DNA from 3 places in the Alkalihalobacterium sp. APHAB7 genome. Region 2 is predicted to be linked to each of the others. Evidence: riboswitches for the same ligand, from Rfam matches in the RefSeq annotation. Region 2 holds a riboswitch; each other region holds the start of a gene.
The links. A riboswitch is a leader RNA that binds a small molecule or an ion and turns the genes downstream of it on or off. The one in region 2 is predicted to bind cyclic di-GMP.
Positions count from the first base shown of each region.

Region 1: another riboswitch for cyclic di-GMP. It lies ahead of motA (flagellar motor stator protein MotA); the one in region 2 lies ahead of ACNSTQ_RS13230 (type II secretion system protein).
Region 3: another riboswitch for cyclic di-GMP. It lies ahead of ACNSTQ_RS08820 (hypothetical protein); the one in region 2 lies ahead of ACNSTQ_RS13230 (type II secretion system protein).

Region 1 is NZ_JBLWFS010000013.1:65,147-67,399, forward strand. It holds gene motB (flagellar motor protein MotB) at 1-171, opposite strand, end outside; gene motA (flagellar motor stator protein MotA) at 164-964, opposite strand; cyclic di-GMP riboswitch class I at 1,145-1,229, opposite strand; gene ACNSTQ_RS13870 (HD-GYP domain-containing protein) at 1,385-2,253, opposite strand, start outside.
Region 2 is NZ_JBLWFS010000012.1:55,990-58,242, reverse strand. It holds gene ACNSTQ_RS13235 (prepilin peptidase) at 1-676, opposite strand, end outside; gene ACNSTQ_RS13230 (type II secretion system protein) at 804-1,187, opposite strand; cyclic di-GMP riboswitch class II at 1,397-1,477, opposite strand; gene ACNSTQ_RS13225 (sensor domain-containing diguanylate cyclase) at 1,741-2,253, opposite strand, start outside.
Region 3 is NZ_JBLWFS010000006.1:181,257-183,509, forward strand. It holds gene ACNSTQ_RS08810 (hypothetical protein) at 1-97, opposite strand, end outside; gene ACNSTQ_RS08815 (hypothetical protein) at 267-425, opposite strand; gene ACNSTQ_RS08820 (hypothetical protein) at 698-1,081, opposite strand; cyclic di-GMP riboswitch class I at 1,126-1,216, opposite strand; gene helD (RNA polymerase recycling motor HelD) at 1,275-2,253, opposite strand, start outside.

The DNA.
Region 1 (2,253 bases), on a different contig from region 2:
GTTTTCATTAAAAACCTCCATCATTTGCTGATATTTCTCAGCATCTATGGTACTCATCGCGAATAGTACGATAAAGAGCGCTAATAATAAGGTTAACATGTCAGCGTAAGGAATTAGCCACGATTCATCGATATGTTCCTCGTGATGTTTCTTTTTTCGTCGTCTACCCATTGACACTTTCTCCTCGGTTTACAGCCTCTCCAAGTTTAGCGCGGTCGGAATATGGAACATAGACTCTTAGCTTTTCTTCAATCGCTCTCGGTGCAACTCCTGACTGGATGGACAACACCCCTTCGATCATCATGCTTTTAATCATTATTTCTTGTTTTGATTTTCTTTTTAACTTATTGGCAAATGGATGCCACAGTACATATCCTGTGAAAATACCAAACAAAGTTGCAACGAATGCTGCAGCAATCGCATAACCTAAGGCGTCCATATCATTTAAATTACCTAGTGCGGCAATAAGCCCGAGAACCGCCCCTAAAACTCCTAACGTCGGAGCGTATGTACCTGCTTGTGTGAAAATAGCTGCACCAGCTAAATGTCTCTCTTCCATCGCTGTTAGTTCTTCTTCCATCGTATCCCGAATATAATCAGCTTCCATTCCGTCGACAGCCATTTTCATTCCTTGCTTTAAAAAAGGATCTTCAATCGTTTCCACTTGGCTCTCTAGGGCTAATAGGCCTTCTTTTCTAGCTAATGAACTGAGGTCTACAAACGTTTTAATAAGATCATTCACGTTTGGATTTTTTTGATCTTGAAATAATACTTTAAATAATTTAGGGATCCGTTTCACTTCGTTCCCAGGAAACCCAATTAAAATCGTAGCAGCTGTGCCGAAAAAGATAATAAATAATGCTGCAGGGTTAAGTAAAACAAGTAAACTCGTTCCTTTAAAAATTAAACCTAATAGAATAGCGGCAACGCCTAAAATAATTCCTATAATTGATGTCTTGTCCATGATCTCACCCATTCTAAATTATAGTTTTCAAAAAGAAAAATAACGATAAACCTCCTTTTATCCCCTTCTGTCTTACATGGGCTAAAGGTCGAATAATAAAAGCCTACCAATTAGATTGATAGGCTCTTATAAAAAGTACAAAACCATTTAAACTTGGTTTAAAACTTTTATCCCAACCCTATCGGTAGTCCGGCGACCATGACATAAGTGCTTTAGGCCCGTGACTTTGCGTCCTTATTTTTCAACAAGTTTGCCATTTTCGAAGGTTATTCTGTTGTTTTAGATAATATCGGTTAATAAATAGGAAATCTTAAGTAGTAAAATGAAACTAATTCAAGCGACTGAAAAATTAAAGTATAAAAGGACAAGGCTCCTCACTTCCTTGTCCTTCACTATTCGTTTAACTTTCAAACCATTAAACTATAAATGATGCTTCACAGGAACTTCTTGCCCGCTGTCATTCACCATTTTAAGGTGGTACGTCAGAAACTCATCCCAAAGGCGAAGGAATAAATCAACGAGCTTCGGATCAAATTGCTTACCGCGTCCCTCTTCTATGATGCTCTTCACCTTTTCAGGTGGAAAAGCGTCTTTGTACACACGTTTTGATAGGAGCGCATCAAATACATCAACAATTGCTACAACTCGACCTTCAAACGGGATCTCCATTTCTTTCATTCCATTAGGATAACCGTGTCCATTCCACCACTCATGGTGGGTATGAGCGATCGATGCCGCTAGTTTGATAATAGGAATATCGAGATTAGATAAGATTTGATGACCGATGTCAGCGTGAGTTTTCATAAATTCCCACTCTTTAGAGTCCAGCTTTCCTTCTTTATTTAAGATAGAATCAGGAATACCTACTTTACCAATATCGTGAAACTTTGCAGCAATCGCAATTTGCTCGACGAATGCTTCATCCTTTCCGGCTAACCGTGCTAACATGCCGGACAAGATTCCAATTCGATTAATATGATTTCCTGTATCATCATCTCGAAATTCAGCTAATTGCAATAATTTATCCAGTGTATCGAACATCATTTTCGCTTCTTTTGTTGTATCTTGCATTAATAAGATCGATCGAGATAAATGAAAAACTTCCGTTACAGGTAATTGCCTTATTTTAAAATAATTAGCTTCTTCCTTGTCTTCTATGGATACTAAGATCGGTTCGGTTGTGTTTTTTAAGACGGGGCATTGTGGACAGGGAATGACTCTTCCATGAATTCCTTCATAGCACCTTCTGCCCACTAGCTTATCCGGACCGATATATCGTTTAGTTTTTA
Region 2 (2,253 bases):
GCCCAAACGCTATAGGTTGTTTTCGTTTAATAACACCAGTGACCATTAATAAAACACCGATAAAGGTACCAACAAATGATGCTAACACGAGACTCATAACCGTCATCCACGGCCCTAATGCAACACCGATCGCCGCATAAAGCTTTACATCACCACCACCCATACCACCTCGACTGACGATAGCAATCAGTAGTAACAATGCAAAACCAACAACCCCACCAAGTAAATAGTACCAAAACGGTTCCGTCCCAATAAAAAGCCGACTTATAATCAATAATCCAAGCATTGGTAACGTAACCACATCTAAAATAAGTTGTTTGCGAATATCGGTTATGACGGATATAACAAGCAAAACAGTTAAAAGAAGTGCTGGAATAAGTTCTAGTTGTAGACCGACAAATTTATAAACAATAAAAATTGATGTTGCTGTTAATAACTCTCCAAAAGGGTATAATGGAGAAATTTTAGTTTTACAGTAACGGCATTTTCCTTTTAAAAATACGTAGCTGAATACAGGGACCAGATCTAATACTGAAAGTTTGTGCTTGCAATATGGACAATTAGAAGGAGGGAAGACGATTGATTCTTTTTTTAATAGACGAATGGCTACGACGTTGAAGAAACTACCTAGTATTAAACTAATTAAAATTACATAAAGTTCAACCAACAACATCATTTTCCTTCCTTCCATTTAGTAAAATTTTTTTTAAAACAGCTGCCGCCTCATGTATTAGCGACAGCTGTTTGATGTTAAAAAATCCTAACTCATTACACTCTTAAAGTTTATATAATTCACTATTGTACTAATCATTTTTGATACATTTAGAAGTTTCAATATCAACTTCTTTTATCTTTGCATTTGCACCTTCACCTTCTAATGTGTATTTGAAATCACTATCATCACATCCAGCAAATTTTACTGGAGTTGGAAGTGGATCAAGACCTAATTTTTCTTTTAAATTTGCTGATGTTGGATAATCTCCAACCTCTACATAATATCTTTGAACTCCATCTTGCAATAATTTAAGATTTTGCGTATTTGTAGCTTGAGCTGCAGCATCCCTATTGCCTGTTAACTGTGGAATCGCTATCGCCGCAATAATCCCCAAAATAACAATTACAACTAGTAACTCGATTAGTGTTAAACCTTTTTGGTTTTTAAGACGTTTTTGAATTAGTGCCTTCATTTAATAAATCTCTCCCTTTTTTCTCATAATTAATTTATTTTTTGAGCTTGTCTGCTCTCAAAACCGTGACTACGTTCTTGTTGCTAGAGTTGACCTAATAATGATGTTTTTGACGCTGTTTGCTAACTTTTTTACCTTAATTTGTCATAAAGTGACAGTTTAAGAGTAAAAAAATAACCTTTACTAGACCACCTCCGAAGATTGTCATATGTAAAAGCCGGTTGCACCACTAGCTCCGTACGACTTAGGTGCCCACATACAAGTCGTATTTCATCGCGCCTTTATTTTCAATATATTGAACAATTCTAGTAATAAATACCCTAATTCCTTCTGTTTCAAACCTATTATAACAAGTTCTACTCCTCTGGTCATTAGAGTTGTTAAATTCCCTTTAATTTACTAGTCTGTTTGCTTCACCCTTATAGCTCTGATTATAGCAAGATTCTCCTAAATTAAAATACTTTTTGATAAAATTTTATTTGGAATTTATATCGAACTCGTGACTTTAGTCACAAAAATGACAATAGTAATATTTATTAGAAAATAAATGTCGTTATCTCGTCAATGTATCTTCCAACGTTGCTGCTGCTTCTTGTACTCCATGTCCATCCCCATACACCGCTACACGGTTCCTGCCTTTCTGCTTCGCTCCCGTATACATTGCCCGGTCGGCTTGGCGGACCAGTGAAACGGGATTGGACTCTTCATCATCGCTCGTTGCCACACCGATACTTGCCGTGACCTGGATCGGTGTCACTTCTCCTTCATTGAGATCGTTATGAATGAGGAACTGGTGTTGTGCAATTCGCGTACGTAAATCCTCCGCTTTCATGTATGCGACAGTTGAATTTGTGTTTGTTAAAAGAATGACAAACTCTTCTCCGCCATAGCGAGCGACAATCCCATTTTCCCCTATCGTCTCTTCCATCAGTCTTGCGATTTGACAGAGCACTTCATTGCCGGCTTGGTGGCCATACGTATCATTAACAGACTTAAAATGATCTAAATCTAGTAAAATGACAGCTACATTTTCGCGGTGAATGAGGCTTCGTTCATAGTTTTCTAT
Region 3 (2,253 bases), on a different contig from region 2:
ACCCAATAATAATAATAAACGCCCAATCTTTTAGAGAATTCGGTTTTTTTATTGTTTGAAGTAACGACGAAGATTGCTGTTTTGATCTATATTCCATCTTCTTTCTCCTTTATTTACTTTATAATTGCAACATCATTTGAAAAATATCCTATTTTGAGTATATCAATAAAATTTAAGTTTGCCAGACTTCAATTGTGTCAACTTATTATAGAGTAAGGAAATCTTACTGTAATGAGTAGTCTTTACTATTCTCTTCTACAAATACCCTATATTAAAAAAGATAAAGCTATTACAAAAATGGATAAATGGTATAAAAGATCTAATATATTTGTTCTCCTATAGGATTTTAGCATATTAAGAGCAACATAACCTGAACGAATGACGATAATAACCAGAGCAATCGTAATTAAAATGGACGGAATCATCTCGTAACACCTCCAAGTTGTTAAGTCATTCATGTATATGTTAAAAGCTATCGTCATACGACTCTTTTTTTATTGATAATTCGTACAAACAATTCCCATTTTATGCACCTTAACTTCAAGAACAGATCAATAAAAGCAACTCCAGTCTATAAAGAAAAGCCGCAACATGTAAGACAGCCTTCACATGTTACGACCTTCAAAATAAAATTTGCCATTTACTTCATAAATCTCTCTAACCTTACCTATTAAATGGGTCTCTTCATGTCGCGCACCTATAAAAAATCAAGAACGTACGTACCGTCACGTCCATTAAGATAAGGATTAATATGACCGCCAAATTTATACTTGTATCCACGGTATTGTAGAAGCGACGGGGAGATTTCATTCGATCTTTCGGTAAACTCAATTCCTTGAAACCCCTTTTTATTGGCGACCTCTTCAAGAATAACTACTAATCTGTCCAATTGATATTTAGACAAAGCTTTTTTACATTCCAATAAAACGACCAAACGTTTACTACGTCCAGGTCCAGGTCTAATCGTCAACTTACATTCGACATAATTTAAATAGAGACAAACAGAATCCTCGGTATACCCAGCATAAGCTAAAATCTTGTTCAATTCGCTGAAATCTTCCAATTTAATTCGGACAAACAAAATACTACTTCCTCCTTATTTACTAAACCGCACGGAGGTCCATTTTCGGCAACTGGCTAGCATAGTTAATTAACATTAACTGAAGCCCCTATAGTTTTGCGTCATCACTTTTCAATGATTTTGCCCTTTCGTACGATTGTTTTATATCATTACTATCTTAACAACAATTCTAGAATACTGAAACCCAAAAGATCTAATATTCATTTCTACATGTTTCTTTTGGAACTTTATCGAGAAAACGTGTCAGTTCCCCGATATAAAAAAGGTCGAGTGAGTGCATCGCCCTTGTACACGCGGTATAAAACAAATTCCGTTCACTTTCCTCGTGGTATTTTGAGTTTGAAGCATCGTAAATAATAACGGCATCAAACTCAACTCCCTTCGATAAATAAGATGGGATGACAAGCACCCCAGCTTCATAACCTGTCGATTGTTTTGTTATCATTCGAAGAGGCAGTGATTCTTTTAGATGTTCGTATACATTCTCTGTTTCCTCAGCCGTTTTACAAATAATTGCAATTGTTTCATGTCCATTGGCTTGAAGTGTTTTAATTCTCTTGCCTATTTTTGAATGAAGGTCATTTTCATCTTCTGCTGATTGAATCGTCGGTTTTTCACCTTGTCGATTAAAAGGATCAATATTTGCACCGATAATATCTTTCGTAAACTCGACGATTTGGTAAGTCGAACGGTAACTACGTGTTAGCTGATATTGCTCCATTTCGTCTTCTTGAAATAAATAACGTAACGCTTCAAAACTGTTGACGGAAGAATGCGCATAAATGGACTGGTTCAAGTCGCCAAGCACAGTCATCTTTGCACGTGGAAATAAGCTTTTTATGAATGCAAATTGAAACGGCGAATAATCTTGTGCTTCGTCAATAAACACATGACGAATCGACGTATTCACCTGAAGACCTTGGAGCCGACCTTTTAAATAAAGAAGAGGTGTCGCATCCTCATAGCGAAGATGATTTTGTTCAATATTTTCGGTTGTTGAAAGACAAATATCAGCCCACTCTTTCGGTAATTGATCCAAATACCGGTTAACATACTCTGTTTTCTTAAATAATTGGATATACGTTGCTTTCACATCAACAAACTTTAGATTTTCAATATATCTTCTAATTTTCTTTAAGCGTTTCTTCACGATGATCCCAGCAAGTATTTCT